Regions from separate parts of the Lichenihabitans psoromatis genome, predicted to be linked through region 3. Evidence: predicted binding sites of a transcription regulator. Region 3 holds the regulator's gene; each other region holds the start of a gene.
The links. The regulator PhoB, encoded in region 3, activates phosphate uptake and scavenging genes when phosphate is short. The targets are predictions, from matches to a motif close to TGTCATNNANCTGTCAT.
Positions count from the first base shown of each region.

Region 1: the regulator PhoB is predicted to act here: its motif matches at 3,053-3,069, upstream of EY713_RS12515 (UDP-2,3-diacylglucosamine diphosphatase).
Region 2: the regulator PhoB is predicted to act here: its motif matches at 2,863-2,879, upstream of EY713_RS17080 (RNA degradosome polyphosphate kinase).
Region 4: the regulator PhoB is predicted to act here: its motif matches at 3,499-3,515, upstream of pstS (phosphate ABC transporter substrate-binding protein PstS).

Region 1 is NZ_CP036515.1:2,687,291-2,694,843, forward strand. Features, by position in the region: gene EY713_RS12505 (DNA translocase FtsK) at 1-1,027, shown strand, start outside; gene EY713_RS12510 (glycosyltransferase family 4 protein) at 1,150-2,193, opposite strand; gene EY713_RS12515 (UDP-2,3-diacylglucosamine diphosphatase) at 2,193-3,011, opposite strand; gene EY713_RS12520 (helix-turn-helix domain-containing protein) at 3,314-3,931, shown strand; gene dgcA (N-acetyl-D-Glu racemase DgcA) at 3,952-4,932, opposite strand; gene EY713_RS12530 (apolipoprotein A-IV repeat region-like domain-containing protein) at 4,955-7,553, opposite strand, start outside.
Region 2 is NZ_CP036515.1:3,653,831-3,661,383, forward strand. Features, by position in the region: gene EY713_RS17075 (Ppx/GppA family phosphatase) at 1-618, opposite strand, end outside; gene EY713_RS17080 (RNA degradosome polyphosphate kinase) at 650-2,833, opposite strand; gene EY713_RS17085 (P-loop NTPase family protein) at 2,973-3,665, opposite strand; gene EY713_RS17090 (AI-2E family transporter) at 3,688-4,830, opposite strand; gene EY713_RS17095 (CDP-alcohol phosphatidyltransferase family protein) at 4,859-5,410, opposite strand; gene purM (phosphoribosylformylglycinamidine cyclo-ligase) at 5,603-6,670, shown strand; gene purN (phosphoribosylglycinamide formyltransferase) at 6,682-7,323, shown strand; gene ndk (nucleoside-diphosphate kinase) at 7,374-7,553, opposite strand, start outside.
Region 3 is NZ_CP036515.1:2,256,052-2,263,604, forward strand. Features, by position in the region: gene EY713_RS10510 (Orn/Lys/Arg family decarboxylase) at 1-997, shown strand, start outside; gene EY713_RS10515 (GNAT family N-acetyltransferase) at 1,057-1,596, shown strand; gene ppk2 (polyphosphate kinase 2) at 1,679-2,605, opposite strand; gene EY713_RS10525 (hypothetical protein) at 2,730-3,038, shown strand; gene phoB (phosphate regulon transcriptional regulator PhoB) at 3,048-3,788, opposite strand; gene phoU (phosphate signaling complex protein PhoU) at 3,934-4,656, opposite strand; gene pstB (phosphate ABC transporter ATP-binding protein PstB) at 4,772-5,572, opposite strand; gene EY713_RS10545 (ATP-binding protein) at 5,805-6,899, opposite strand; gene EY713_RS10550 (DEAD/DEAH box helicase) at 7,163-7,553, shown strand, end outside.
Region 4 is NZ_CP036515.1:1,479,647-1,487,199, forward strand. Features, by position in the region: gene EY713_RS06890 (HlyC/CorC family transporter) at 1-752, shown strand, start outside; gene gloB (hydroxyacylglutathione hydrolase) at 793-1,563, shown strand; gene EY713_RS06900 (cupin domain-containing protein) at 1,608-2,051, shown strand; gene EY713_RS06905 (hypothetical protein) at 2,228-2,815, shown strand; gene EY713_RS06910 (hypothetical protein) at 2,915-3,421, shown strand; gene pstS (phosphate ABC transporter substrate-binding protein PstS) at 3,639-4,685, shown strand; gene pstC (phosphate ABC transporter permease subunit PstC) at 4,902-5,792, shown strand; gene pstA (phosphate ABC transporter permease PstA) at 5,795-6,631, shown strand; gene ispG (flavodoxin-dependent (E)-4-hydroxy-3-methylbut-2-enyl-diphosphate synthase) at 6,836-7,553, shown strand, end outside.

The DNA of each region.
Region 1 (7,553 bases), 430 kb from region 3:
CATGGTCGATCCCAAAATGCTGGAATTGTCGGTCTATGACGGCATCCCGCATCTTCTGACCCCGGTCGTGACCGATCCCAAAAAGGCCGTCGTGGCGCTGAAATGGGCCGTGCGCGAGATGGAGGATCGCTACAAGAAGATGTCCAAGGTTGGTGTCCGCAACATCGACGGGTTCAACGTCCGGGTCGCCGAGGCGAAGGCCAAGGGCGAAGTCATCACCCGCACGGTGCAGACGGGGTTCGACCGCCAGAGCGGCGAACCGATCTTCGAGCTTGAAGAGATGGATCTCACGGTCCTGCCCTATATCGTCGTCATCGTCGACGAGATGGCCGACCTGATGATGGTGGCCGGCAAGGAGATCGAAGGCGCGATCCAGCGGCTCGCCCAGATGGCGCGCGCGGCGGGCATCCATCTCATCATGGCGACGCAGCGGCCCTCGGTCGATGTCATTACCGGCACCATCAAGGCCAATTTCCCGACCCGCATCTCCTTCCAGGTCACGTCCAAGATCGACTCGCGCACGATCTTGGGCGAGCAGGGCGCCGAGCAACTGCTCGGGCAGGGCGACATGCTGCATATGATGGGCGGCGGGCGCATCAGCCGCGTGCATGGCCCCTTCGTGTCCGACCATGAGGTGGAGCTCGTGGTCGCGCATCTCAAGACGCAGGGCCAGCCCGAATATCTCGACGTCACGGTCGACGATACCGAGCAGACCGCCGACGCCGTCGCGGGCGAGGAGGGCACCGAAGACGGCGCCGTGTTCGACAAAAGCGCCATGAGCGAGGATGGCAACGATCTTTACGAACAAGCCGTCAAAGTCGTGTTGCGCGACAAGAAGTGCTCGACCTCCTATATCCAACGCCGCCTCTCGGTGGGGTACAACAAGGCCGCGTCGCTCGTCGAACGGATGGAAAAGGAAGGCATCGTGGCGCCTGCCAACCATGCCGGGAAGCGCGAAATCCTGATCTACAGCCGCGACATGCGGACCATCAACATCGACCTTCCGGACGAGGCCGAGGACGCCTGACGCATCCGCGTAATCAGCGCCGACGGCAGCCTCATGGGCGACCCGTCGGTGCCTGCCTATGCGTGAGCATGTCCGAAAAGGCCGCGCCGGATGTCCGTTAGGGGGTCCCGTGGGCCGATACTCTAAGCGACGTCGGAAATTCGCTGTGCCAGCGGCTGCGGGCTGGCGCTTCGCGCCAGCATGACATTGTTGAGGAATTGCCGGGCGCTTTCGGTCCAGGTGAACCTCAGTGCGAAAGCTCGTGCCTTGTCGCGCGCCACCGTCAGGGCCTTGCGACAGGCGAGTTCCAGATTCTCGTCCAGCACCCCAACGTCACTCTCTCCGATCACGTCGTTCGGGCCGGGCACCGGATACGCCGCGACCGGAAGACCGCTCGCCAGCGCTTCGAGCAGCACGATCCCAAACGTGTCGGTGCGGCTCGGAAAGACGAAGACGTCGGCGCTCGCGTAGATCGCCGCAAGCGCCTCGCCGGTCTGCATGCCGAGAAATGTGACATCGGGGAAGCGCGCCTGCAGATCCTCCCGCGCCGGACCATCGCCGACGACAACCTTCGAGCCGGGCAGGTCGAGCGACAGGAACGCCTCGACGTTCTTTTCGACAGCGACACGGCCAACCGAGAGAAAGATCGGGCGCGGCAGGTCGAGAACGGACATGGCGCGTGGCTTGAACATGTCTTGGTCGACGCCGCGCGACCAGCGCATCAGGTTGCGGAAGCCATTGGCGGTCAATTCACGCTCGATACTGCCGGTCGACACCATGGTTCCGGCGCTGCCGTTATGAAACCAGCGCAAAGCCGCAAATGTCAGACGCTTCGGAATCGGAGCACGCGCCGCGATATAGTCGGGAAATTGCGTGTGGTAGCTGGTGGTGAAGACCAGCCCGGCCCGGCGGCAATAGTGACGGGTCGCGAGGCCAATCGGGCCTTCGGTCGCAATATGAATATGGTCTGGTTTCAGATCTGCCATCCGCCGTGCCACGGCAGGCGACGTCGCGAAGGCCAACTGAATGTCGGGATAGGTCGGCATGCTGACCGAGGCAAAGCCCTCCGGCGTCAGGAACTCGACCTCGGCACCGAGCGGACGCGCCGCTTTTGCCATCGCTTCGATCGACCGTACCACGCCATTGACCTGCGGATGCCAAGCATCGGTCGCAATAACGATCCGCATCAGGCTGCGACTTTCGCCTGTCCCAGATCATCAACGTCGGCAGGCTCGGCTTCCATGCTCGGACCCAGCATCAACCAGCGGATGATCTCGAAACTGCCGTCGTAATGCTCGACCACCACCGAGCAGGATTCAACGAAGTCGCCGGTGTTGATGTAGGTGATGCCGTTGATCTCTCGGATGACGGCATGATGGATGTGGCCGCAGATCACGCCATCGACATTGTGTTTCAGCGCCTGCTCGGCGAGTGCCGTCTCGAACGATCCAATGAAGTTGACGGCGTTTTTCACCTTGAGCTTGGCCCAGGCCGAGAAGGACCAATATGGAAAGCCGAGACGTCGCCGCACGATGTTGAAATAGGTGTTGGTCTTCAGCGCCGCCTCATAGGCCCAGTCGCCCAGAAGCGCGAGCCAGCGGGCATGTCTGACCACGATATCAAAGTCGTCGCCATGGGTGACGAGGAAGCGCCGACCGTCCGCCGTCACATGGGTGGTGTCGCGCATGATCTCGACGCCGCCGAAATTATAGCCGACATATTCGCGGGCGAATTCATCGTGGTTGCCAGGGATGTAGACCATGCGGGCGCCCTTGCGGACCTTCCGCAGCAGCTTCTGCAAAATGTCATTGTGAAGCTGTGGCCAATACCACCCACTCCGCAGCCGCCAGCCGTCAATGATGTCACCGACGAGATAGATCGTGTCGGCGTCGTGCCGCTTGAGAAAGTCGAGCAAGAGCCCGGCCTGACATCCCTTGGTTCCAAGGTGCAGGTCCGAAATGAAAAGCGATCGAAAATGTCGAATGTCTTGGGTCATCGCCGTCATCCAGCCAAAATCCCTGATTGGTATCTCATGTCCCCAGCGGCATGGCACTGATGTGACATTGCCCCGAAATTGAAGCTTCGGCACCGCTGCGGTGCGGGATAAGCCCAAAATCCTGTCCAGAGCGCCAATTTGGCAACGAGGCGACGGGTGGGCCAGACCAGAGACCGACGTCGTTGAACCGGAATGATTCAAAGTTTCGTTCGATAATCCAAACGAAATCGTTTAGAATGGCAAACGGCTGCGAAGGCTGGACGGGTCAAAGCTTGGGCTTGTCCGACGATCAACTTGCAGGTGCGTTTCCGATGGGCGTCGAAGGACGGGACAAAGCGAAAGCTCTCGAGGCGGGCGCCATCGCAGTTTCAGGCCAACTCGGGAAGACGGTTCAGCGTCTCCGCAAAGCCTACAACTTGTCGTTGTCCGAGCTGTCCGAACAATCCGGCGTCGCCAAATCCATCATCAGTCAGATCGAGCGTAACGAGACCAACCCAACTCTCGCGACCATCTGGCGACTCGCGCAGGCTCTCGACATTTCGATCGACCGGGTGCTGCAGGCGGCCGAGGATGAGCCCTTCGTCGAAAAATCGAGCCGAGGCGACACGCCGATGCTTGTTTCGGACGATGGCCGGTGTCGGTTGGCCATCATCGGCTGGATCAAGACGGTTGAATGGCTGCAATGGTATGATTTTTCAGCCGATCCGGGCGGCATGCTGGATTCGGAGGCGCATCAGCGCGGCTCGATCGAATGTCTATCTGTTATCGAGGGCGAGTTGGAGGTTGAAGTCGCGGGCGCGACCGATCGCGTTCGCGCTGGCGAGACGCTTCGCTACCGGTGCGACCGTCCGCACACGATTCGCAATCGATCGGGCGAGTTCGCGCGCGCCACAATGGTTTGTATTCTGAAGGCGGCCGTCATGGAATAGGGCGGCTCGACGCCGCTGGCCTAGCCCCAGAGCTCCGCGCTCGGCGGATAAACCATCGACCCGTCATAGACCAGTCCATGCGGCCGATCCTCAGCCAGGAGCAGCGGCCCGTCGAGGTCGACGAAGCGTGCGCGTGGCGCGAGCAGCATCGCGGGCGCCATGGCGAGCGATGTTCCGACCATACACCCGACGAACAGTCCGAAGCCAAGCCGCTCACCCTCGTCGGCCAGAGCCAAAGCCTCGGTCAAGCCGCCCGTCTTGTCGAGTTTGATGTTGATCACATCATACCGGTCGACGAGGGCCGCCAAGCCGTTTCGGTCATGAACACTTTCATCGGCGCAAACCGGAACCGGGCGCGTCATGCGGGCGAGAGCGCCATCCTGACCTGCTGGCAAGGGCTGTTCGACGAGCGCGACATGGGCCGCAACACAGGCCGCGAAGTTGCGATCAAGGTCGTCTTCGCGCCACGCCTCGTTGGCATCGACGATCAACTCCGCATCCGGTGCCGCCGCCCGCACCGCCGCAATCCGGTCCGGGTCTCCAGCGCCCCCAAGTTTGAGCTTCAGCAACGGGCGTTCTGCGGCCGCGCGCGCCGCATCGGCCATGCTGTCCGGCGTCCCGAGCGATAGGGTGTAGGCCGTGGTGGCCGGGCCGATCCGATGCAGACCGGCCAGTGTTTCGGCCCGGAGACCCAGGCGCTTGGCCTCGAGATCCCACAGCGCGCAATCCACCGCGTTACGCGCCGCTCCGGCAGGCAGCATGCTCTGCAACGCCTCCCGATCGGCGCCGTTTTCGATCGCGTTCCGGAGGCTTGCGATCTGCGCCAAGACGCTATCGACCGTCTCGCCATAGCGTCCGTAGGGCACACATTCGCCCCGGCCGCGATGCTCCCCCTGCTGAATAGTGGCTACCACGACCGTGCTGACGGTCTTGGCGCCCCGCGCGATCACGAATGGCGCCGCGAGCCGAAAGGTCTCGATCGCGGCGGTCAGTGTTCGCATCATGGACGGAGGCTCCTCGACGTCAGCCGAGACGCCCAGCCGCATGGGCCAGCATCGTATAGACCTTGCCGGTCTCGGAGGAGAGATAGCGGCGTGTCACGCTGCCGTCGGTGTCGTCTCGGCTGACCTCACTGAGCAACCGCTCGAACTCCTGCGTGTAGCGGTTCACGGTCTCGGTGAAGTCCGCGTCGCTGCGATAGCGGCGACGGACCTCCTCGAAGGTCTGTTGACCCTGAGCCGTGTAGATCGAGCGTCCGAACACGTGGGTCTCGCCCCGACGGAAGCGCTCCCATGCTTGGGTCGCTGCCGCCTCGTCGATCAACCGGCCAATATCGAACGAGATGCTCGCGAGCGACCCCGCCGTTGTGGAGGCGGCCTGTTGCGGGGCAGGCGGCTTGACCGCTTCCAACGCCGGAGACCCCTCTGACGCCTCGACATTATCGTCGAACGAGGCGCGAGCGAGAAGATCCGACAACCACCCCGGGCCACGTTCGCCGGTCAGCGGAGCAGGACGCGCCGCAGCGGGAAGCCGCGGACCCCCGTCCGGATTGCGGGTGGCGTCTGTCGTCCGCACCGGAGCACGTGCCGGCACAAGTTGCTGGCTACGGGGCTCAGCCGCCCGCGCCGGCGCGCGCCCTGTTGAGACCGCGGTCTCCGTGCTGTTTGTCCGTCGGGCCGAGGCGGGCTCGATCACATCGTTGCCGTTGCTGGTTCGGGCGATGACCGCCGTCAGATCCTGCAGCGCTTTGACTTGCTCGTTTACCACGCGACGAACCTCGGCGGCCTGCTCGGCCGTTTCGCGCGGCAACTCGATGGTCGACCGATGCAGATCCTGGCTGGCGGTTTCGAGCTCGCGATGGATCTCACTCGCCATCTGCCGGATTTCGCCGGCCGACGCGCGGAACTTCTCGACTGCGCTGCCGAAGATCGCTGTCATGTCGGCTGTCGACTGATCGTGGATCGTCCGCAACGCGGCGGCAGTTCGGTCGCGTTCGTCCACCGTAACGGTCCGCACGGCGTCGAAATGCTCGCTAATGGCGCCCGTCGTGGCTTGAGCCGAGTCGGCCAGGAAAGTGCCGAGGTCGCGCGCCCGCGTCTCGGCGTGATCGAGCGAATCGTCCACAAGGCTCGCAAAAGAGCGCATGACACCGTCGAAGTCTTCGACCCGGGCGTTCACATTAGCCAGCAGTCCATCGAGCGTCGCGCGGCGACCATCGATCTCTGCATCGACCTCGGCCTGCGTCTGTGCCAGCGCCTGTGCCGCATCGATCAAAGCCTGATGATGCGTCTCGATCGACCCAGCCACGGCGCGCGCGTCGCCAATGCTGGTTTCGGCCGATTGGCTGATCGCGTCGACCTGCGCGGTGACGAGGCCGATGTTGTCGTTGAAGTCGGCCAGACGGTTCTGCAAGCCTGTGTCCACGCCCGAGAGGGTCGCGGACGCTTCGTCAATCAGATGCGAAAGTGCCGCATTGGTTGCGCCGAGCCGCTCGAGCAGCGCCCCAACTTCATTCTTCAGCGTGTCGCTGGTCCCGACCAGAGCCGCGACCGAGGTGCGCGCGCCTGCATCGAGCGAGCGACGGAGCGTCTGCGCGGACTGATCGATGGACGTGGTCAGTTCCGCCTGCTTGGCGCCGAGATGCTGAACGATCGCATGTCCGCGATCTTCGATCGTCTGCGCCACCATCTCGCCGATGCCGGCGAGTTCCTGCGCGACTTCGCCGCCCCGCGCCGACAGGAGGTCGACCAGGATCGGCCCCTTGTTGTCGAAGAGATCATGGAGATCGCCCGACCGGCTCGCGAGGGTCTGGTGCAGCACGCGGCCGCGTTCGTCGAGCGCGTTGCTGATGTCCCCGAGACGCGTTTCGAGTGTCGTATGGAGCTCTTCCAGCCGATCACCGATCGCCTGATTGATCTCCTGGGTCCGCGACCCGAGGGAGCCGTCGAGGTCGTGAACGGCCGTCGTCAACGTGTCGCGGACGAGGCCGAGATGCGTCTCGAGGCTATCGCCGAGGCCGGTCGTGCTGGCCTGTAGCGTCGTGGCGAGCCGTTCGGCGCCGCCATCGAGCAAGTTGTCGAGGGCACGGATGGCGTCGTCCAGCGTGGCACGCAGCTGGGCGGCATTGCCGTCGAGCGCGGTTCCGATCTCGCTCGAGCGGCTTTCGAGGGTGCGAGCCATGCTCGCGGCATGTTGGGCGAGCGAGCGGTCGAGCACCGAAATCCCCGTGCCGAGGACGTTGCCCATCGTGGTGACGTTGCCGGTCAACGACGTTTGAAGCGCCTCGATGTTGCCGGTCAGGACCCCTTCGATCTCGGTGGTTCGGCGTCCCAGCGTCTCGGAAATATCCTCGGCGCGAAGCGCAAGCGCGTGGTCGAGGCGTTCGGCTGAGCCGTCGAGCGCGTTCTGCATCGTCCCGACATGGGTCGCGAGCGAGGCGTTGATCTCGCTCGCCCGCTGTCCGAGCGTCCGCTCGATCTCGTTGGCGCGCGCGCCGAGCATGTTGGCCATCATGGATTGGGTAACGCCAAGCGCGTGATCGACGGCATTCGAATGCGTCAACAAGCTGTTCTGGAGCGCATCCGCTCGGACCGTCAGCATCGCGTCAATTGCTTCGACGTGA
Region 2 (7,553 bases), 1.4 Mb from region 3:
GGTTCGGCCTTTCAGATCCTTCAACGGCGCAGCCGCCGCCAAGGCATCCCGCACGATCTTGACGGCCCGCTTCGGCGAGTTCTTGGACAGGTCGCTAAGCGCCAAGCCGCCGATCGGGAGGGAAATACCCGACCCGATCCGGGTGCCTCGGACGTCGACGAGTTCGAGGGAGCCGCCACCAAGATCGCCGACAATGCCATCCGGTTGATGGAAGCCGGAAATAACGCCCTTGGCTGATAGTTCGGCCTCGCGCAGGCCGCCGATCAGCGCGATATCGGTGCCAATCGCGGCCCGGGCGAGTTCCAGGAATTGATGGCCGTTCGAGGCATCGCGCGTCGCCGCTGTGGCGAGCACGAAGATGTCGGTGATCTCCATATTGCGGCACATGACACGGAAACACCGCAAGGCCGCGAGGGCTTTGTCGATGGCATCCTGGGCCAAAACCCCGGTTGTCGCGACGCCCTTGCCGAGACCGCAGAGAACCTTTTCGTTGAAGATCGGCGTCAGGGCACGCGACAGCGACTCATAAGCGACGAGGCGAACCGAATTTGATCCGATGTCGACGATCGCAACAGGGGAACCCGCCAACCGTCCCGGAGCGGGGTGAACAACAGTCACAAGCAAGACTTTCTCTCGAGGCGCATCAAGGTCATCGCTTGTTGAGACGCTTGAGCAGGATTTTGGGGCTGGATTCTTTCAGCGACTTGCCGCGGCCGGACAGGCTGGGGTTCGTCATAAAATAATTGTGGGCATTGAACGGCTCCTCGTCTGGCCCGGAGACGATTCTCTGGCTGCTCCCATCCGGAAGAACTCGAAAACTCTGCTGATTATCGATCAGGTTGGCGATCATGATCTGGTTCAGGATCTGGTCGTGGACGGTCGGATTGTTGATCGGCAACAGGACCTCGACCCGTCGCTCGAGATTACGCGGCATGAGATCGGCCGAGGAGATGTAGACGTTGGCTTTCGAGTGCGGCAGCCCGTAGCCGCCGCCAAACGCGTAGACGCGGGAATGCTCCAGAAATCGGCCGACGATGGATTTCGCGCGGATGTTGTCGGATAGGCCCGGCACACCCGGACGCAGGCAGCAGATGCCTCGCACGACGAGATCGATCCGCACGCCTGCCCCGCTGGCGGCGTAAAGCGCATCGATGATGTCGGGATCGACGAGCGAGTTGCACTTCAGCCAGATATTGGCCGGCTTGCCGGCTTGGGCGAAGGCCGCTTCCGCGGCGATGTGGTCCAGCAGCTTTTGCTTCAAGGTGAACGGCGACACCGACATCTGCTCGAGCCCGACGGGATCGGCATAGCCCGTGATGAAGTTGAAAATCCGCAAGACATCCCGCCCGATCGCAGGATCGGCCGTAAAGAACGAGATGTCGGTATAGATGCGTGCCGTCTGCGGGTGATAGTTGCCGGTCCCGACATGGCAATAGGTCGCGAGGCTGCCGCCCTCGCGTCGAACCACCATGGAAAGTTTGCCGTGGGTTTTCAGTTCGATGAAGCCGAACACCACCTGGGCGCCCGCCCGCTCGAGATCGCGCGCCCAGCGGATGTTGGCTTCTTCGTCGAAGCGCGCTTTCAATTCGACCAAGGCCGTGACCGACTTGCCGGCTTCGGCGGCCTCGATCAGCGCGCGGACGATCGGGCTGTCTTTCGAGGTGCGGTACAGCGTCTGCTTGATCGCGACGACGTTTGGGTCGCGTGCCGCCTGGGTCAGGAACTGCACCACCACGTCGAATGACTCATAGGGGTGGTGCACCACGAGGTCTTTGACCCGGATCGCCGCAAAGCAATCACCGCCATTGTCGCGCACCCGCTCTGGGAAGCGAACGTTATAGGGTGGGAATTTGAGATCGGGCCGCTCGATCGAGACGAGCTCCGACAGTTCGTTGAGCGCGATCATGCCGTCGACCGTGAAGGCGAGATCGGACGAGACGTCGAGTTCTTCCCCGACCAGGAGCCGCAGACCCTCTGGCATGTTGGAATCGAGTTCGAGGCGGATCACCGACCCGCGCCGACGGCGCTTCAGAGCCGATTCGAACAGCAGGACCAAATCTTCGGCCTCTTCCTCGACCTCGAGATCGCTGTCGCGGATCACTCGAAACACGCCCTGCCCATAGACCGAATAGCCGGGGAACAGCCGCGAGGTGTTCATCGCGATGAGGTTCTCGAGCGTGACCACCCGCACGACGCCGGGCGAGAATTGGTCGGGGAGCCGGATAAAGCGATCGATCTTGCTCGGCATACGGATCAGCGCATGAAGCCGTCGTCCGTCCGCCTTGCGGTCAAGGTCGAGCGCAAGCGTGAAGCCCAGATTCGGAATAAAGGGGAATGGATGCGCCGGATCGATCGCCAGCGGCGTCAGAATCGGGAACACGTGCGACTGGAAGTGGTTTTCGAGCCAGGTCCGCTCCTGCGGGTCGAGATCCTGAGGCTCGACGATCACGATCCCGTTGGCCTGCAGCTCGACGCGGAGATCGAGCCACAGCCGCTGCTGCTCGTTGCCGAGATCCGCGACGGCGGCCGAGATGCTGGCCAGTTGCTCGGATGGGGTCAGGCCATCTTGGGAGACGGTTCGAACGCCGGAATTGACCTGTCCGTGAAGACCGGCAACCCGCACCATGAAAAATTCATCGAGATTATTGGCCGAGATCGACAGAAAGCGAAGCCGTTCGAGCAGCGGATGGTTGGGGTTGGATGATTCCTCCAACACGCGACGATTGAACTGAAGCCAGGAAATTTCCCGGTTGATGAACCGCTTGGGTGAGCTTGCGAGATCAATGCCGGCGCTCGCGATGGTCGCTTCATCGGCCTTCAGTTCGCTGTCCATCAGGTTCGAATGCTCCAAAGCGTTATGCCTGTCGTGTCCGCCTCATACGGATCGCCGGCAACAGGTTGCGACTCCATCCATAGCATCTGGCCCTCGCCGGACACCATATAGCGCAACCGTGACGCTCCCATGCCGGTCCCTAAAGGTCATGGTCCAGCGGGTTGTCTTCATCCGCCTGGTTGGACTCTAACAGCTTGGCCGCCATGGCGCGCGTGACCTTCCGATTGAGGCTCAAAGCCGATTGATCCAGCACCTCGACCACGCGTCGGGCCGCGTCGATCGACCGATCGAGCTGCAGCAAGAGATAGGCCACCACCTGCTCGTCGACCGTGAGCTGCCGGTCAGCGAAGAGTTTTATCAGGACGGCGCGCATTAGATCGTCGTCCGGCGGTTCGATCCGGACCATGGGGGCGAGCCGCAGACGCGAGAGCAGATCCGGCGTGGCTAGTCCCCAACGATCCGGCGGCTGCAGCGCAGTCAGCAATAAAGCGGAATGCTGTTCACGCACGAGGTTCATCAGATGAAACAACTGCGCTTCGCTCGAGCCAAGCTGGTCGGCATCGTCGATCAGCACGGGGCGGGTCGGCAGTGTGGGCAGGTCCGGCCCCGAGAGCAGATCGGCCGTCGCGACCATGGCTTTAGCGTCCGCCGCCCAAAGAGCCGCAAGATGGCTTTTCCCAGCCCCCTTCGGCCCGACCAAAATCATGACGCTGTCGGGCCAGTCCGGCCAGCGGTCGATCATCGCCAGAGCGGCGGCGTTCGAGGTCGAGACGAGATAATCATCGCGCCCATATCGAGGCGGCAGGCTGAGATCGAACGTCAATTGCTGCATGGGAGGCCCCCAGGCACGTCGTTCACGCCTCGCGGCGCAGCGCTTTTGGGATGCGTCCAGCGATCGTCTCGTCGGGCTCCCCGGTGTAGAGCGGGCTCACCAGATATTTGCGGAGCGCGAAACGAGCCAGAACGCCCGCTGCCGCCGCGAGCGGAACCGCGATGATGAGGCCGGTGAAGCCGAACAAGGCACCGAAGGCCAGCAAGGCGAACATGACCCAAACGGGATGCAGGCCCACCGAGGCGCCGACGAGATTCGGCGAGAGAATGTTGCCTTCGAGAAACTGCCCGGTCGTCACGACACCGACCGTCAGAGCGACGAGAGTCCAATCGGGCCAGCTCTGAACCAGCGCTACCGCGACCGCGAAGAGCAGTACGGCCAGCGAGCCGACATAGGGGATGAAGCTCAGGAAGCCGCCCGTAATGCCGATGAGAAAGCCGAAGTTCAGCCCGACGAGCGTGAGCCCGATGCCATACCAGAGCCCCAGGAAGATACAGACGATGGACTGCCCGCGCGCGAAACCGGCGAAGGCCGCATCGATATCGCGGGCGATCTGCCGAACATCCTCGCGGTGAGCAAGCGGCACCCACCCATCGATCGCCGCGATCATGCTTTTCCAATCGAGCAGGATGTAGAAGGCGACGACGGGCGTCACGATCATCAGCGACAGCAGACTGAGCAAGGCCGTGCCGCCTGACCAGAGCGATTTCAAGACGCCGACGAGGTAATTCGAGCCCTGCCCGACGACCGAGCCAATGGAGTTCTGGAAATCGGACGGGCTAAGCCCGCCGCTCAGACCGAACTTCCGGAGCGTCTCGCCTCCATAGCCGTTGACGAGCCGCGTTCCCTGTTCGGTCACCAACTGCTGCAGCTTGACCGCGAAACCCGGAAGGTTCTCGATCAGCGACGCGAATTGGTGCGCCAGGATCGGCACCAGCATCAGCACGATGAGAACGAGCAGGAGCACGAAGAGGGCGAGCAGCAAAAGCGTTGCGCCGAGCCGCCCAAGACCAAGGCGCTCGAGCCGCTCAGCCAAAGGATCGAGCAGGTAGCCGAGCGTCAGCCCCGCCGCAAAGGGCAGCAGCACGCTCGAGAGCATCACGAGCGCGTAGATCAGCAAGGCGAGAAACGCGAACCAGATCAAAACTTGGCGTTGCAGGGTCATTGTCGCGCCGCTTCTTTCGACCGTTCCGTCATGCGCTCATATGCTCGAGCCATTGCGCGAGATACGCCCCGGCGGACGCGACCGTCAATGCCGCAACCGTCGCCAAGGCGATTTGAAAACCGACGCCGAGGTCTGCCCCGAAACCGTTCATACCCAACACTCCCGCCGCAAAAATGATCTGCGCCGTCGTATTCAGCTTGGAGATCGGCAACGGACGGATCGGAACCGGCTTGTCGAGAACCGCCGCGACCAGGACGGCTCCGACAATCATCAGGTCGCGTGACACCACGATGATGGCGAGCCAGTTCGGGATGACGACCGCGAAAGCCAGCGCAATATAGATCGAGACCAGCAAGGCCTTATCGGCGATGGGATCGAGATAGGCCCCGAGCTCGGTCCGGAGATCGAAGCGCTTCGCGAGATAGCCGTCGACGGCATCGGAAAGTCCGGCCACCAGAAACACCGCGAAGGCCTGCATCCAGCGCCGATCGCTGATGAGTTCGATCACGAGCGGCACCAGAAACAAGCGACCGACCGTGATCAGATTGGGAAGGCTGGCAAAAATCTTCGAGCGGTTCATTGACGCTATCGGCACGCGGCCGCACACCCTGTCGTGAGGACGATCGGAGGCGCCGATCGCGATCGAGACCCCATCGCGCGCCGCAGTCACCGCAACTCCTTGCGGCAGGCGTCGATCGATGGTGTCAGTCGAGCCTTGCGCGGATGCGCTCAGCGGCTAAAAACCCTTTCAGCACGCACAACGACGGTGGCCATGCCCGACGAAACCAAATCCCTATCCTATGCCGATGCCGGCGTCGACATTGATGCCGGCAATGCCATGGTGGATCTCATCAAGCCGATTGTGCGGTCCACCCGTCGGCCTGGCGCAGATGGCGAGATCGGGGGGTTCGGAGGCTTGTTCGATCTCAAGGCGGCGGGCTTCATCGATCCGATCCTTGTGGCCGCCAATGACGGCGTCGGCACCAAGGTCAAGATCGCGGTCGAAAGCGGCCTTCACGACACGATCGGCATCGATCTGGTGGCCATGTGCGTCAACGATCTCGTCGTGCAAGGGGCCGAGCCCTTGTTCTTCCTCGACTATTATGCGACCGGCAAGCTCGATCCGGTGGCCGGGGCCGCGATCGTCAGTGGCATCGCAGAGGGGTGCCGACAGGCCGGATGCGCGCTGATCGGTGGCGAGACGGCCGAAATGCCCGGCCTCTATGCCGGCTCCGATTATGACCTCGCCGGCTTTTCGGTAGGCGCGGCGGAACGCGGGCGATTGTTGCCGCGCGCGGGCATGAGCCCCGGCGATGTTGTGCTCGGCCTGCCATCCTCGGGCGTCCATTCGAACGGGTTTTCGCTGGTTCGGCGGATCGTATCGACGACGGGCTTGGCATGGAACGATCCGGCGCCGTTCAGCCCGGGGCAGACCTTGGCCGAGGCCTTGCTGACGCCTACCCGTATCTATGTCCGCCTCCTCCTCGACGTGCTCAAGCGGTCGGAGGGCATTCTGGCGCTGGCCCATATCACCGGCGGCGGGTTCCCGGACAACCTCCCGCGCGTTCTGCCGGAGGGGCTCGGGATTGCGCTCGACCTCGAAAAGCTCACGCCGCCGCCGGTGTTCGGTTGGCTCGCCAAGACCGGCAATGTGGCGCAGGCCGAGATGCTCCGCACCTTCAATTGCGGGATCGGCATGGTGGTGGTGGTCCGTCACGACGCGGCCGAGACCGTGATGACGCATTTCACCGAGGCCGGTCAGACTGCCGTCGCGATCGGTCGCGTGATCGCGGCCGAAACAGGCGACCGCGTGAGGCTCGACGGGACCTTAACGTTTTGACGCCGCACCGGATGCGAACCGCCGTGCTCGTGTCGGGACGCGGCTCCAACATGCAGGCGCTCGTGGCCGACGCCCGCGACCCGACGCATCCGGCCGATATCGCGCTGGTGGCGTCGAACGACCCGAGCGCCGAGGGCCTGAAATGGGCCAAGCAGAACGGCATTGCGGTCGCAGGGGTGGATCACCGCATCCATGCGTCGCGGGAGGATTTCGAACGCGCCCTGCATCTGACGCTGGGTCTTCACCGGATCGAATTCATCTGCCTCGCGGGATTCATGCGCTTGTTGACGCCGTGGTTCGTCAACCAGTGGAGCGGCCGGATCATCAACATCCACCCGGCTCTGCTGCCGAGCTATCGCGGACTGCAGACTCACGCGCGCGCCCTGGCCGATGGCGTGAAAATTCACGGCTGCACCGTGCATTATGTGGTGCCGGCGATGGATGAGGGCCCGATCATCGCGCAAGCGGCTGTGCCGGTGCTTGATGCCGATACGCCGACGACGCTTGGGGCTCGCGTGCTTGCGCAAGAGCATCTGCTCTATCCGCATGCGCTCCGCCTCGTCGCGGGCGGCGGTTTACGGATCGAAGGCAACCGGACGCTTGGTGGACGCGGCGCGCGCGACACCGACGATCTCGTCGTCCCACCGCTCTAGGGGTGGGATGTCGCCCGGACCGCTTGCCGCGGCCCGGGCCGACACGTGATTTAGCCGACGATCTCGTTGCCGGCGAAGAACTGTGCGATTTCCTGCGCGGCCGTCTCGGGAGCATCCGATCCATGGGCCGAATTCTCGCCCATCGACAGCGCGAAATCCTTGCGGATCGTGCCGGCATCGGCCTTCTCGGGGTTGGTGGCACCCATGACTTCGCGATATTTTGCGATGGC
Region 3 (7,553 bases):
CGTGCTGTGGGATGATACGATCCGGCTCGGCATCGAATTGCGGAAAAAGCTTCGCGCGATCCGGCGCGAGTTCGAGGACAAGGAGCAGGATCCGCTGCGCCGTTGGTTCTTCGATCCCTTCGTGGCCGACAAGGTCAGCCTTCCGCCTCTCGTCGACGGCGACGAGCCGCGCGAAGCCACTTGGGAAAGCGTGCCGACCGACGAACTCGCAGCGGGCCGGCAATATTGGGAATATACGCCGGGAGCGGCTTGGCACGGGTTTACCCATGTGGCCGAGCATTACGCCATGACGGACCCGGCTAAGCTGACCATCCTGACGCCGGGCTTCGACCGGACGACCGGCGCCTATGCGGAGCATGGTGTTCCGGCCCCGATCGTGGCGCAATATCTGCGCGAAAACCGTGTGGTTGCGGAGAAGAACGATCTCAACTCTTTGCTGTTCCTCCTGACGCCGGGCGTCGAGTCCAGCAAGGCCGGTACGTTGATCAGTGCCCTCGTCGCCTTCAAGCGGCTGCATGATGAAAACGTGCCGCTGGAGGAGGCCATGCCGGAATTCGTCAATCGACGCCCCAAACGGTATCGCGGCCTTCGCTTGCGCGACCTCTGTCACGATTTCCACGCCTTCCACCGCGATGCCGGAACCAGCGCGATGCAGAAGGCGCAGTTTTCGCCAGCCCATCTGCCCGATATGGTGATGGAGCCGCACGAGGCCGTGAAGCAATTAACCCGCAACAAGGTCGACTATCTGCCGATCGACCAGATCGACGGCCGCATCGCCACGACGCTGATGCTGGTCTATCCGCCCGGCATCGGAACCCTTGTGCCGGGCGAGCGGATCAACGAACGGTCGAAGCCGATGCTGGATTATTTCAAGATGTTCGAGCGAAGCGCCAATCTGTTCCCGGGCTTCGAGGCTGAAATCCAGGGGCTCTATCGGGAAGTCGCGGCGGATGGCGCGATCCGGTTTTATACCTACGTGACGCGCGAGGGGCTTTAACCTTGGAGAGTCCAGGAGAGATCACGATCCGACCGTCGTCGGATGCGGACGTGCCGGCGATGCTGGCCATCTACGCGCACCATATCCAGCGCGGCGTCGGCGAACTCGGCGATTATGAGCCCGAGCCGCCCAATGCCGAGGATCTGAAACGCCGCCGCAAGACGATGCGGAAAAAGCGGCTCCCCCATCTTGTGGCCGAGCGGGACGGCGTTGTGGCCGGGTATGCCTATGCGGTGCCGTTTCGCAAGCGCCCCGCTTACCGCTACACGTTGAAACACTCGATCTACGTGCATCACGAACATCTGCATGCCGGCATCGGCCGTCGGTTGCTGCCGGCCTTGATCGAGGCCTGCGCGGCCGGTGGCTATCGCCAGATTATTGGCTATATCGATGGCGCCAACGAGGCCTCGATCCGGCTGCATGAATCATGCGGCTTCAAGCGCGTCGGCATCCTGCCGTCGGTCGGCTACAAATTCGGCCATTGGAGCGACAGCGTCATGGTCCAATGCGCGCTCGGCGACGGCGATACGACCCAGCCGAAAACCTGGATCCACGCCCGCAACATCGCGGCGGATCGCTCACATCGGGACCTTCATTGAGCAGCGCGCCGGTCCTGGCCTGAGGCGCGCGCGATCGTCTGGTGAGTGGCCGACGCCCGGAAGCGTCGGCCTTTGGCTTGCGTCAGTAGCGCGAGGGAACGTGCATCTCGGCCGGGACCGGATGGCGCACGTAATCGGCATGGTGGACGCGTTCGGGCAGGACGACCGGCGCGCGGGGCACGTCCTCATGCGGAATCTGGCTAAGCAGATGCGCGATGCAATTGAGCCGCGCCTTCTTCTTATCAACCGCCTCGACGACCCACCAGGGCGCTTCCGGAATATTGGTCTTGGCCAGCATCGCTTCCTTGGCCTTGGTGTAATCCTCCCAGCGGCTGCGGGATTCGACATCCATCGGGCTGAGCTTCCACTGCTTGAGCGGATCGTGGATCCGCATGTTGAAGCGGAATTCCTGCTCTTCGTCGGTGATCGAGAACCAATATTTGATCAGGATGATGCCGGACCGGACCAGCATCCGTTCGAACTCTGGAACCGAACGGAAAAATTCTTCGACCTCGGCTTCGGTGCAGAAGCCCATGACGCGCTCGACCCCGGCGCGATTGTACCAGCTGCGATCGAGCAGCACCATTTCACCGGCGGCCGGCAGATGCGCCACATAGCGTTGGAAATACCATTGTGTCCGCTCGCGCTCGCTCGGCGCCGGCAGTGCCACGACGCGGCACACGCGCGGATTGAGCCGCTGGGTGATGCGCTTGATGACCCCGCCCTTGCCGGCGCTGTCCCGACCTTCGAAGATCACCACGACTTTCAGCTTCTGGTGCTGGACCCAATCCTGCAGACGCACGAGATCGCGCTGCAGGCGGAACAACTCCTTGAAATAGACCCGCCGATCGAGAGACTCGCGCTCGGGATGGTCGGAGAGCGAATCCAGCGCTTGTTCGAGGCGCTGATCGTCCATTTCAAGTTCGAGTTCCTCGTCGAAGCTGTCTGCGATCTCGTTCTGGATCCGTTGCACATCCGACATGGGATTGGGGGTATGCTGGTCGTTCATTCGCGGCTCCAGGGTCTGTCTCGTTGCAGTTTCGGATTTTCGGATGGCACGCATGTGACAAGGTCGCCCACAAGCTTGGCGCCACGATGCGGGGAGACGACGACGTCAAATGCACGAGGCCGTCATGGTGTTGATTCAGGTCCTGCTTCCGGTTTTCGACAATGATAGTCGCCTGTTTCCGAAATCGCATTACGAGACGATGGCGGCTGCTCTGACCGAGCGTTTCGGCGGCGTCACGGCCTATACGCGCTCGCCGGCCGAGGGGCATTGGAAGCGCGGTGGCCAGCCGACCAGCCGTGACGAGATCGTCGTGATGGAGATCATGTGCGATGACCTCGACCGCGCGTGGTGGAGCGACTATCGGCAACATCTCGAGACGATTTTCCGCCAGGAAGCCGTCATTATCCGCGCGCAGGAGATGATGCTGCTTTAGGAACGGGCCTCAGGCTTTGCCGAAGGTTTCGTCGAAGGAATAGCCCGCGCCGCGCACGGTGCGCAGAGGATCACGTTCCCGCCCGCGCGAGAGCGATTTCCGCAGGCGCCCGACATGCACGTCGACCGTGCGCTCGTCGATCTCGACCGACATGCCCCAGACCCCGTCCAACAATTGCGAGCGGGAGAAGACACGGCCCGGCCGTTCCATTAGATATTCCAGCAAGCGAAATTCCGTCGGGCCGAGATGAACGTCGCGTCCGGCTCGGCGCACCCTGCGGGTCTCGCGATCGAGATCGAGGTCGCCAGCCATGAGCCGATTGGCCAGACGCTCCGGCTTCGAGCGACGCAGCAGGGACCGGACCCGCGCCATCAATTCGGGCACCGAGAAGGGTTTCACGACGTAATCGTCGGCCCCGACCGACAGGCCACGCACGCGCTCGCCCTCTTCGCCGCGCGCCGTCAGCATGATCACCGGCAACGTCCGGGTCGATTCACGCGCACGCAGGCGACGGCAAATTTCGAGGCCCGAAACGCCCGGCAGCATCCAATCGAGAATGACGAGATCCGGCGGCATTTCGCTCAGGCGGAGTTCGGCCTCGTCACCGCGCTCCACACGTTCGACCGTGAAGCCTTCCGCCTCGAGATTGTAGGACAGCAGCAACCCCAGCGCCTGTTCGTCTTCGACCACGAGGATGTGCGGCGCCGTCCCGACGGAGCCGCTCTTGATCGTGGTCCGCATGCTATTCATGACGAATGCTCCTTTGCCCGGGCGTCAGGCGGCGTGTCCGCGCCATGAGCCGGGGGCATGATCGTGATCGCCACATCCTGTACGGCTCGCCGTCGTCTCCGACATGGCCCGGATGATCGGCGACACGAGGCGAGCCGATCCAGTCTCAGGCAACCTCATCGGCGGCGTCGGTCGGGATCAGGCTCGACATCCGGCCCTTGGGCCGATCCATCGGCAAGGTTTCGCCGGTGACGAGGTAATAGACCGTCTCGGCGATGTTGGTCGTATGGTCGCCGACCCGCTCGATATTCTTGGAGCAGAAGAGGAGATGGGCACAGAACGAAATATTGCGCGGATCTTCCATCATAAACGTGAGGAGATCGCGGAAGACCGAATCTTCCAGGGCATCGAGCTCGGCGTCGCGGGTCCAAACAGCCTGAACCTGTTCGACGTCGCGCTGGGCGTAAGCGTCGAGAACGTCCTTCAGCTGCGTCGCCGCCAATTCGTTCATATGCTTCAAACCGATAACGGCGCGAGGCAGGCGCTGCTCGGACGCGATCTTCATGGCGCGGGACGCGATGTTCTTGGCGAGGTCACCAACCCGTTCGAGGTCGCCTGACACCCGGATGGCCGCTACGATCTCGCGCAGATCCATCGCCATCGGCTGACGCTTGGCGATCGTCAGGATCGCGCTGTCTTCGATCTGCCGTTGCAGGATGTCGAGACGCGGGTCCATCGCCACGACCGAACGGGCGAGATCGACGTCGCTATTGGTCAGCGCATCCATCGCGTCGGACAGCATCTTTTCGGCGATGCCGCCCATTTCGGCGATCTTGCGGCCGAGGCTCTCGAGTTCCTTGTCGTAGGCGCTGACGATATGTTCGGGCATGTTTGAGGTCCTTCGCGGCTGGAGCGGATCATCCGCAAGAGGGTGGGAGGCGGTCGAGCGACTCGATCGTTGCGCGGTGCCGCGCCGTGCGACGATCGCCCGTCTGTCTAGAGCCTTAGCCGAAACGACCCGTGATGTAGTCTTGCGTCCGCGTCTGGGCCGGCGAGGTGAAGATCTTCTTGGTGTCGTCGAATTCGATCAATTCGCCGAGATACATGAAGGCAGTGCGGTCGGACACGCGGGCAGCCTGCTGCATGCTATGCGTCACGATCACGATCGTGTAGCTCGCCTTCAACTCGTCGATCAGTTCCTCGACACGTGCCGTCGAGATCGGGTCGAGTGCCGAACAGGGCTCATCGAGGAGGATCACCTCCGGGCTGATCGCCACGGTTCGGGCGATACAGAGGCGCTGTTGCTGACCGCCCGAGAGGCTCAGGCCGCTCGCGTTCAGCTTGTTGCTGACCTCGTTCCACAAGGCGGCGCCGCGCAACGCCTTTTCGACACGTCCATCGAGCTCGCTCTTCGGCAGCTTCTCGAACAATTTGATGCCAAACGCGATGTTGTCGTAGATCGACATCGGGAACGGCGTCGGCTTTTGAAAAACCATGCCGACCCGCGCGCGGAGCTCGTTCAGATCCTGCTCGGGGCGAAGGATATTCTTCCCGTCGAGCATGACCTCGCCTTCGGCGCGCTGGCGCGGGTAGAGATCATACATCCGGTTCAAGATTCGCAGCAGGGTCGATTTTCCGCAGCCCGATGGCCCGATGAAGGCCGTGACCGTGTTGGCGTAGAGCGGAAGCGACACGTCCTTTAGGGCGAGCGAGTCGCCATAGTAGAACTTGAGGTTCTTGATCGACACTTTAACGGGCAGCGTCTGCGTTTGCGGCGCGCTCGCCAATACCGTGTTCACGCTCATTTTAGTTTCCTCGTCCGGCTCGGTCTCGCATCTGCCGTCGACGCGGTGCCGGCCTGGGCCTGCGTGGTAAGTGCCATGTCGATCCCGTCCGTGCGTTCGTTTGCCCGTGCGTTTTCGCCGACCGGCTTCAGAGCGATCTCGATTACCCCGAGCGCACGGGATTTTTACGACAGTTGGATGACGATTTTATAACGCGCTGCTTTGCCCGGTGCTTGGCACCGAGGCAAAACCGTCACCGCGTCGGCTGTGGATAGAGCGGAATCGAAGCCGTGAAGACGCAGCCCTGGCCGACTTCGCTCTCGACCGTCATGCGGCCGCGATGGCGTGCCACGATATGTTTGACGATCGCCAATCCGAGTCCCGTGCCGCCCTTGGCGCGGCTTTGCCCCGCGTCTACGCGGTAGAAGCGCTCGGTCAATCGCGGCAGATGCTCCGGCGCGATACCGGGGCCGTGATCGCGCACCGTCAGCACGCCGACGCGGCGGTGGATCACGATGCTGATCTCGACATGGCAGGATGCGGGCGCTGCCGCGGCGCCGTCGCGTGGTCGCGGAAGGCCGCCGTATTTGATGGCATTCTCGATCAGATTTTCGGCCACCCGGACGAGTTCGTCGCGATCGCCGGAGACGATGACCGGTTCGCTGCTCTCCACCTCGACGCGGGCGCCGTTCTCCTGAGCCAGAGGCGCGAGCGTATCGACGACGTGCCTGACAACGGACCCGAGATCGACGGGCTTGTTGGGTTTGAGATGAAGATTCTGCTCGATCCGCGACAGCGACAAAAGATCGTCGACTAGGCGCGCCATACGCCGCGCTTGCTCGCCCATGATGGCGAGAAATCGCTCCCGGGCTTTCGCGTCGTCCCGTGCAGGGCCTTGCAGCGTCTCGACGAAGCCGAGAAGGGAGGCAAGCGGCGTCCGCAATTCATGGCTGGCATTGGCCACGAAGTCGACGCGCATCCGCTCGACCCGATGTGTTTCGGTCAGATCGCGGATCGTCAGCACGATCAGGCGCTCCTCCTCCGGGGCGTCGAGCGGGGCAATCGTGACCTCATAGGAGCGTTCGACCGGAACGCGGTCGCGCCACGCGACTGTCTCGGCCAAGCCGGAAGCATGGACGCGATTGACCCCGTCGAGAACGTCAGGATCCCGCAAGCTGAGCGCGAGAAGGTCGCCGGGCCGCACCACCGGCAAAATGTCGAGCGCCGGCCCATTCGCCGCGATGATCCGCATGTCCGCGGTTACGACGATGACGGGGCCTGGAAGGGCCGCGATGAGTGCTGAGAGCAGGCTTCGGTCGGATGTGAGCGGCGGATGATCGAGCATCATATGATTTAGCGATGTAGTCCTATGTCTATCGGAAATGTCGCGCTCTTTTATTGACGGGCTGATGACAAAGGCGCCGTTCTCGTGCTTGTGCAGCCTGGACCTTGTGACGCGACCAGTGCAAGACCTCGTCATTGCATTGGTCGTCTTACAGATCGCAAACGTCTTCGGCGATGATCGACGTTACGACGTAGCCGCATCCAGCAGAATAAACTACAAGACGCTGGCGATCCCTTTATTTCCGCAGTTCAAGGCGTTCATCTTCCGTGCCGTTTCCACCCACCAAATCGACGATCTCTCGTGCTCTCGCCGAGAAGAACTATGAAGAGCCGACACCCGTGCAATCGGCTGTTCTCGCGCCCGAAACGGCCGGGCGCGATCTGCTCGTGTCGGCCCAAACGGGCTCCGGCAAGACCGTGGCCTACGGGCTGGGGCTCGTCGACACGCTGATGGACGCAGAGGCGGACACGTTTTCTCAACCGGGCGCTCCTCTGGCGCTCGTCGTCGCACCGACCCGAGAACTCGCGCTCCAGGTTCAGCGCGAACTGGAGTGGCTCTACCGCTACACCGAGGCCCGCATCGTGGCCTGCGTCGGCGGCATGGACCCACGCAGCGAAACGCGCCGTCTCGCCACGGGCGCCACCATTGTGGTCGGCA
Region 4 (7,553 bases), 780 kb from region 3:
ATCTCCTGCACCGGGAGGGCGGTGTCGAGCGCGGCGACCGCGACATGTTCGGCGGTTTGCTCGATCTCGGCAATCTGACGGTCGAAGACGTGATGATCCACCGGACCAAGATGCGGACCATCAACGCGGATCTGCCGCCGCAGGAGATCGTGCGTGAGGCGCTGGCGTCTCCCCATACGCGCCTGCCGCTGTGGCGCGGCCAACCCGACGATATCGTTGGGGTGTTGCACGCCAAGGAGTTGTTGCGGGCCCTGAACGAGGCGCATGGCGATGCCGCCAGCTTGACCATCGAGGACCTCGCTTTCGAGACTTGGTTCGTGCCGGCGACGACAACCTTGCGCGACCAATTGCAGGCGTTCCTGAAGCGCAAGCTGCATTTTGCGCTGGTGGTCGACGAATACGGAGAAGTCATGGGTCTCGTGACGCTCGAAGATATTCTCGAGGAGATTGTCGGCGATATCATCGACGAGCACGACGTTGCGGCCCAGGGCGTGCGTCTGCAGCCTGACGGCGGCGTGATCGTGGAAGGGTCCGTGCCAATCCGCGACCTGAACCGCGTCATGAATTGGAGCCTGCCCGACGACGAGGCCACCACCATCGCGGGCCTTGTGATCCACGAGGCTCAAGCCATTCCCGAAACCGGGCAGATCTTTAAATTCCACGGTTTTCGGTTTGAAGTGCTGCGGAAGACCCGCAATCTTCTCGCGCAGTTGCGCGTTTCGCCCATGATTCCCGAGGACGATGCCGGCTGAACGGCACGTCTCGCCATAGACGCCACTCTTGAGGCCGCCCATGACCGCTCATTTTGTCCAATTCCCCTGCCTCGTCGACAATTATGGGGTGCTGGTTCATGACTCCGCGACCGGCGCGACGGCGAGTATCGATGCCCCCGACGCCGAGGCGGTCCTTGCGGCCCTCGATGCCCAGGGCTGGACCCTCACCGATATCTTGGTGACCCATCACCACGCCGACCACGTGCAAGGCATTCGGGGCCTTAAGGCACGGTTTCCCGACGTCCGCGTCGTCGCGCCCGCCAAGGAAGCAGCCAAGATCGGCGGCGTCGACCTGACCGTGAACGAACTCGATACCGTCAGAGTCGGCGAACTAGCCGCGAAGGTGATCGAAACGCCCGGCCACACGGCGGGCCACATCGTTTATTGGTTCGAGGCGCAGGACACATTATTTGCCGGCGACACACTGTTCGCGCTCGGTTGCGGCCGGGTGCTCGAGACCCCGCTCGACACGATGTATGATTCGCTGATGAAGCTGACGCATCTGCCGCTCGAAACCAACATTTATGCCGGCCACGAATATACGGTCTCGAATGCGCGGTTCGCTCTCACGGTCGATCCGACCAACGTCGTTCTGAAAGAGCGTGCCGCCCAAGTCGAGGCTCTTCGGGCGGAGGGCAAGCCGACGTTGCCGACCACCCTCGCGATCGAACTCGCCACCAACCCGTTCCTGCGCGCCGACAATCCCGACGTGCAGACAGCGGTTGGCATGGCCGGTGCCGACCCGGCCGCCGTCTTCGCGGACTTGCGGGAACGCAAGAACAAGGCCTGATCGCGATGAGCGCCTTCTCGTCCGGCGGCGGCCCAACCGGGGCCATGAAGGCCCGCGAGGTCATCCGTCTGCTCGGCTTGCTGCCCCATCCCGAAGGTGGCCATTATCGCGAGACCTTTCGCGATCCGCGTGTCGATCAGAACAGGCGGTCGATCTCGACCGCTATTCTGTTTCTCCTCGACATTGGGGAGGTTTCGGCCTGGCACCGCATCGACTCCACTGAAATCTGGCATTATCACGCCGGAGCACCGCTGGTTCTGACCCTGTCGCACAATGGTCACGACGCGGCGGCCCAGCATCTTGGCCCCGCTCTCGATCTCGGGCACACGCCCCAGATCGTGGTGCCAGCCGGAACCTGGCAGACCGCCGTCAGCCTCGGATCGTGGACGCTGGTCGGCTGCACGGTCGCGCCCGGCTTTCGCTTCGAGGCCTTCGAACTCGCCCCCGACGATTGGCGCCCGACACCGCGCCCCTACTCCCGGCCCTAGTCTGTCTGACGGCGCAAGACGCGCGTTAACCAAGACTTTCAATCTTAACGTTTTATTTACCTTAACGCTCGTCTCTCGAGCGCCTTCGTGTTTGGATGCTTCGTCTACCAAGCGTTCTTCTGCACTTACGTTCGAGATAATTAACGGGCGCAGTGCTGTCGAGATGGAGTTAATCCGTGCGTATCACTGTACAACTACTTGATCGTCGATGCCTCTTTCCCGTTTTGGCTGCCGTTTCGCTCGCCATCATGCCCAGCCTCGCATGGGCCGAGGTGGCCGGCACACCTGCGGCGACACCGCCAGCGTCGGTCGCGACCCCCGCGCCTGCCTCGCCTGCCCTTGCCTCGCCTGCCCCTGCCGCAACCGCAAATGCGTTCGATCAAGCACGCATCATCGTGGTGGAATGGAAAATCAAGAAAGGCCACGAGCAGGAGTTTCTAGACTATTGGGCGAAAAAATCCGTCGTGTCCGATCGGACGGGCCTCGTCGCCGAATTCATGACCACGCCTGAAAGCAAAGACAAATATCCGTGGATCAGCTGGGCCTCGATCGACGCTAACTCGCCCGATTACTCGGCGTTTTACAATATCGGCATTTGGAAGCAGGCCGGAGATTACGTGGGGCAGATCGGAAAATATATCGATCTCAACCGTCCCTCTTTGCCGTTCGAGGCCGACAAGCGCCATCGCGTGCTTTTGGCGCCGGCGGAATGGCGGATCGGCATGAGCAGCCTGCCGACGAAGGATGCCGAAGGCGTCAAATAGGACGATTCTTCCGAACACGCATGGGACGGTTAATATCTTATTGATTAATTCTCGCTAACGTGTCCGATGGTGCTCAGCGCCTTTGGAGACTTGGCCCCCATGCAGTTCATTCCGGTTTTCGCCGCATCGCTCATCCTGTCTGGGTGGAGCGGAGCCTCCTCCGTCGTGCCGGTCGCAGAACCGTCGGATGGAACCGAGGTCTATGTCGCCCAGATGGATCAAGACTGGAATGTGACGCGCGAGACGCGCGTCCCTTGCCCGATCGATAGCGGATGCGTCGTCACGTTCGGGCTCAGCCGACCGGATGGCGCTCGGGTCAAGCTGCTCCTCACCGGCATCGCGTCGGGACGGATTGCCGTCAAAACCCTCGTCGAGGATCGTGACGGCCGTTCCGTGCCGCAGGCCGATCGCTCGATCACGCTCGATCGTACGGGGTTCGGAGCCGACCATTTCCAGCCTGGCTTGACCGGATTGGCCGACGCACCCGCCGCACCCGCCGCAGTCGCACCCGTCGCGGACCAGCCGTTGATCCTCCTAGCCGTGAAGGTTCCGGGCTGGACCGCACCTCTCACCGCAGCCATGTCTGGCCTCGGCGATCGGACCTGAACCGCGCGTCAAGCCGAGTTGCACAAACCGCCTGATCGTTCGGAATCAAACATTTCGCATGGGGTCGTTGCCGTCATTGTCGCCCAACTGTCATATCTCCGTCGTAAACCCATCTCAGAGACCGACTAGAAGCCGTCGTGACCGCGTGTCCGGCGTGTGTGCCTGCCTTTTGGCATCGCCGTGGCGCTTAGCGGTCTGACGACATGAGAGGCGACGAATGAAACTCGATAAATTGCTCTGTGCGGCCGTGATTACCGCAGCAGTCTCGATGGGCAGCGCGAACGCGGCCAGCATCACGGGCGCGGGCTCCACGTTCGCTTACCCGATCCTTGCCAAGTGGGCCGACGCCTACCGCAAGGAAACCGGCAACAGCCTGAACTATCAGTCGATCGGTTCCGGCGGCGGCATCAAGCAGATCGAGGCCAACACGGTCACGTTCGGCGCCACCGACGCTCCGCTGACCGTCAAGGATCTCGATGCTAACGGTCTGGCTCAGTGGCCGCAGATCATGGGCGGCATCGTTCCCGTCGTGAATCTCGACGGCGTCAAGCCGGGCGAACTGGTTCTCGATGGCCCGGTGCTCGCACAGATCTACCTCGGCAAAATCACCAAGTGGGACGATGCCGCCATCGTCAAGCTGAACCCCAAGGTCAAGCTGCCCAGCCAAGCGATCGCCGTCGTGCATCGTTCGGACGGGTCGGGCACGACCTTCAACTACACCAACTATCTTTCCAAGGTTTCGCCTGACTGGAAGTCGACCGTCGGCGAGAACGCTTCGGTTCAGTGGCCGGTCGGTCTCGGTTCGAAGGGTAACGAGGGCGTCGCAGCTGGCGTCGGCCAGACCAAGGGCGCAATCGGCTACGTCGAATACGCCTATTCCAAGCAGAACAAGATGACCTACGCGAACATGATCAATGCCGATGGCAAGACCGTGTCGCCGACCTCGGAAAGCTTCCAGGCCGCTGCTGCCAATGCCGACTGGGCTCATGCTCCCGGTTTCTACCAGATCCTGACGAACGAGCCCGGCGCGACGTCTTGGCCGATCACGGCGTCGACCTTCATGCTGATCCACAAGAAGCCCTCCGACACGGCTGCTGTCGGCGAAGCTCTGAAGTTCTTCGATTGGTCCTTCGAGAAGGGCACCAAGATGGCCGAAGAGCTGGACTACATCCCGATGCCGGCTTCGGTCGTCACGCTCATCAAGAAGACCTGGACTGCCGACATCGTCGACGCTCAAGGCAAGCCGATCTACGCCGCCAAGTAAGGCGCCGTTCGGACGGAGGGAGGCTGAACGCCTCCCTCTTTTTTAAGACGTGGCATCGACGCCGGGCCAAAGAGCCGTGTGCTCGGGCCGAGGCTGTCGCGGAGAAGATCAGTGGCCGATGTGACAATGGATCGGGCAAGTCCCGCTCAATCGAGCGTAGGACGACGGGCCCAGGCTCTGGCCTCGCTCAAGACCGGCGACGTCGTTTTCAAATATATGACTCAAATCGCCGCGATCGCGGTGCTGATCATCCTCGGTGGCGTCATCGCCTCGCTGGTCAGCGGCTCGATCCCCGCCTTCAAGGCGTTCGGCTTCGACTTCATCACGACCGAGACCTGGAACCCGGTCACTGACAAATTCGGCGCCCTCGCCTCGATCTCCGGCACCATCACGACCTCGATCATCGCCATGGTGATCGCCGTGCCGATCGGCATCGGCGTCGCGATCTTCCTGACTGAGCTTTGCCCGCCCGTGCTGCGTCGCCCTCTCGGCATCGCGATCGAGCTTCTGGCCGGCATTCCGTCGATCATCTACGGCATCTGGGGCCTGTTTGTTCTGGCGCCCTTCCTGCAGCAATATATCGAGCCGGCTTTGATCGGCACCTTTGCAAATATCCCGGGCCTGTCATCGGTCTTCGCCGGCCCGCCCTACGGCATCGGCACGTTTACGGCCGGCTTCGTGCTCGCCATCATGGTGCTGCCCTTCATCACCTCGATCTCGCGCGACGTGTTCGAAACCGTTCCGCCCGTCTTGAAAGAGGCGGCCTACGGCGTCGGCAGTACGACCTGGGAGGTCGTCTGGAACGTTGTGATCCCCTATACACGGGTCGGCGTCATCGGCGGCGTTATGCTGGGGCTCGGCCGCGCCTTGGGCGAAACCATGGCGGTCACCTTCGTGATCGGCAACGCGCACCGCATCTCCGCATCGATCCTGGCGCCCGGCACCACCATCTCGGCCACGATCGCCAATGAATTCACGGAAGCGGTCGGCGACCTCTACACCTCGTCGCTCATCGCCCTCGGTCTCATCCTGTTCGTCATCACCTTCGTGGTGCTCGCCTTCGCGCGCCTGATGCTGATGCGGATCGAAAGCAAGAAGGGGGTCTGACCATGAGCCTTTACGCAGGACGTCGTCGCTCCAACTCCATCGCTATGACGCTGTGTTTCGCGGCCGCGATCTTCGGTCTGGGCTTCCTGGCCCTGATCCTCGGCACGCTCGTTTGGCGCGGTGTCGCAGGCCTCAACCTGGCGGTCTTCACCGAAATGACGCCGCCGCCCGGCAACGAGGGTGGCTTGCTCAACGCCATCGCAGGTTCGCTGGTCATGACCATCATCGGCGTCGCCATCGGAACACCGCTCGGCATGCTGGCCGGCACCTATATGGCCGAATATGGCCGCTTCTCGAAGCTCGCCATGGTGATCCGCTTCATCAACGACATCCTGCTGAGCGCGCCCTCGATCGTCATCGGCCTGTTCATCTACGAATTGTTGGTCGTCCGCATGGGACATTTCTCGGCCATCGCCGGCATCGTGGCGCTCGCCGTCATCGTGGTGCCGGTCGTGGTCCGCACCACCGAGGACATGCTGAATCTGGTGCCGACGCCGCTGCGGGAGGCGGCCTCCGCGCTCGGCATGCCGCGCTCGCACGTCATTCGGCGGGTGTGCTACAAAGCCGCTCGCGCCGGCTTGATCACCGGCGTGCTGCTCGCCATCGCCCGCGTCAGCGGCGAAACGGCCCCGCTGCTGTTCACCTCGCTCAACAATCAGTTCTGGAGCAGCGACCTCAACGCCCCGATGGCCAGCCTTCCGGTCGTCATCTTCCAGTTCGCGCTCAGCCCCTATCAGGATTGGCAGCAACTGGCCTGGACCGGCGCTTTGCTGATCACCTTTGCGGTGCTGACCCTGTCGATCGGCGCGCGCTGGCTGGCCGGCAAGACCGTCCGATAAGCATTATCCCGCCTCTATCCCGCGTCAGGCCCGATGTCCCACACGGACGTCCGGCATGGCGCGGTTTTGCGTTTTGGGCGCGCCTCGCGCCCGTCGGCCGAGGCCGTGGCAGCCTCATTTCCTTGACCCCGCCGCTTTTCTCCAACAAGACATGGGTCAAAGTCTAGGACATGGGTCAACGTTGAAACCGGAGCAGGCAAAGCCATGATCGACGCAGGCGTAATCGCCGACGATAGGGTGGGGCCCTTGGCCCGCAAGCAAACCGTTGCGGTGCGGGTCGGCAATGTGACGGTCGGCGGCGGTGCGCCTGTCGTGGTCCAATCGATGACCAATACGGATACGGCCGACATCGAGGGCACGGTGCGGCAGGTCGCGGCACTGGCGCGCGCCGGGTCGGAACTCGTTCGCATCACGGTCGATCGGGACGAGGCCGCCGCCGCTGTGCCGCATATCCGCGACAAGCTCGCGGCCATGAATGTCAGCGTCCCGCTGGTGGGGGACTTCCACTATATCGGCCATAAGCTGCTGGCCGATCATCCGGCCTGCGCCGAGGCGCTCGACAAATATCGCATCAATCCGGGCAATGTCGGCTTCAAGGACAAGAAGGACCGGCAGTTCTCGGCCATTGTCGAAATGGCGATCAAATACGGCAAGGCGGTCCGCATCGGCGCCAACTGGGGTTCGCTCGATCAGGATCTGCTGACCACGCTGATGGACGAGAATGCCCGCTCGTCGGCGCCCGTCGATGCCCGCGCGGTCACGCGTGAGGCGCTGGTCCGCTCGGCCCTCTATTCGGCCGAACGCGCCGAGGAGATCGGCCTCCCGCGCGACAAGATCATCCTGTCGGCCAAAGTGTCGGCCGTGCAGGATCTCATCGCGGTCTATCGCACCCTGGCGTCGCGCTGCAACTACGCCATCCATC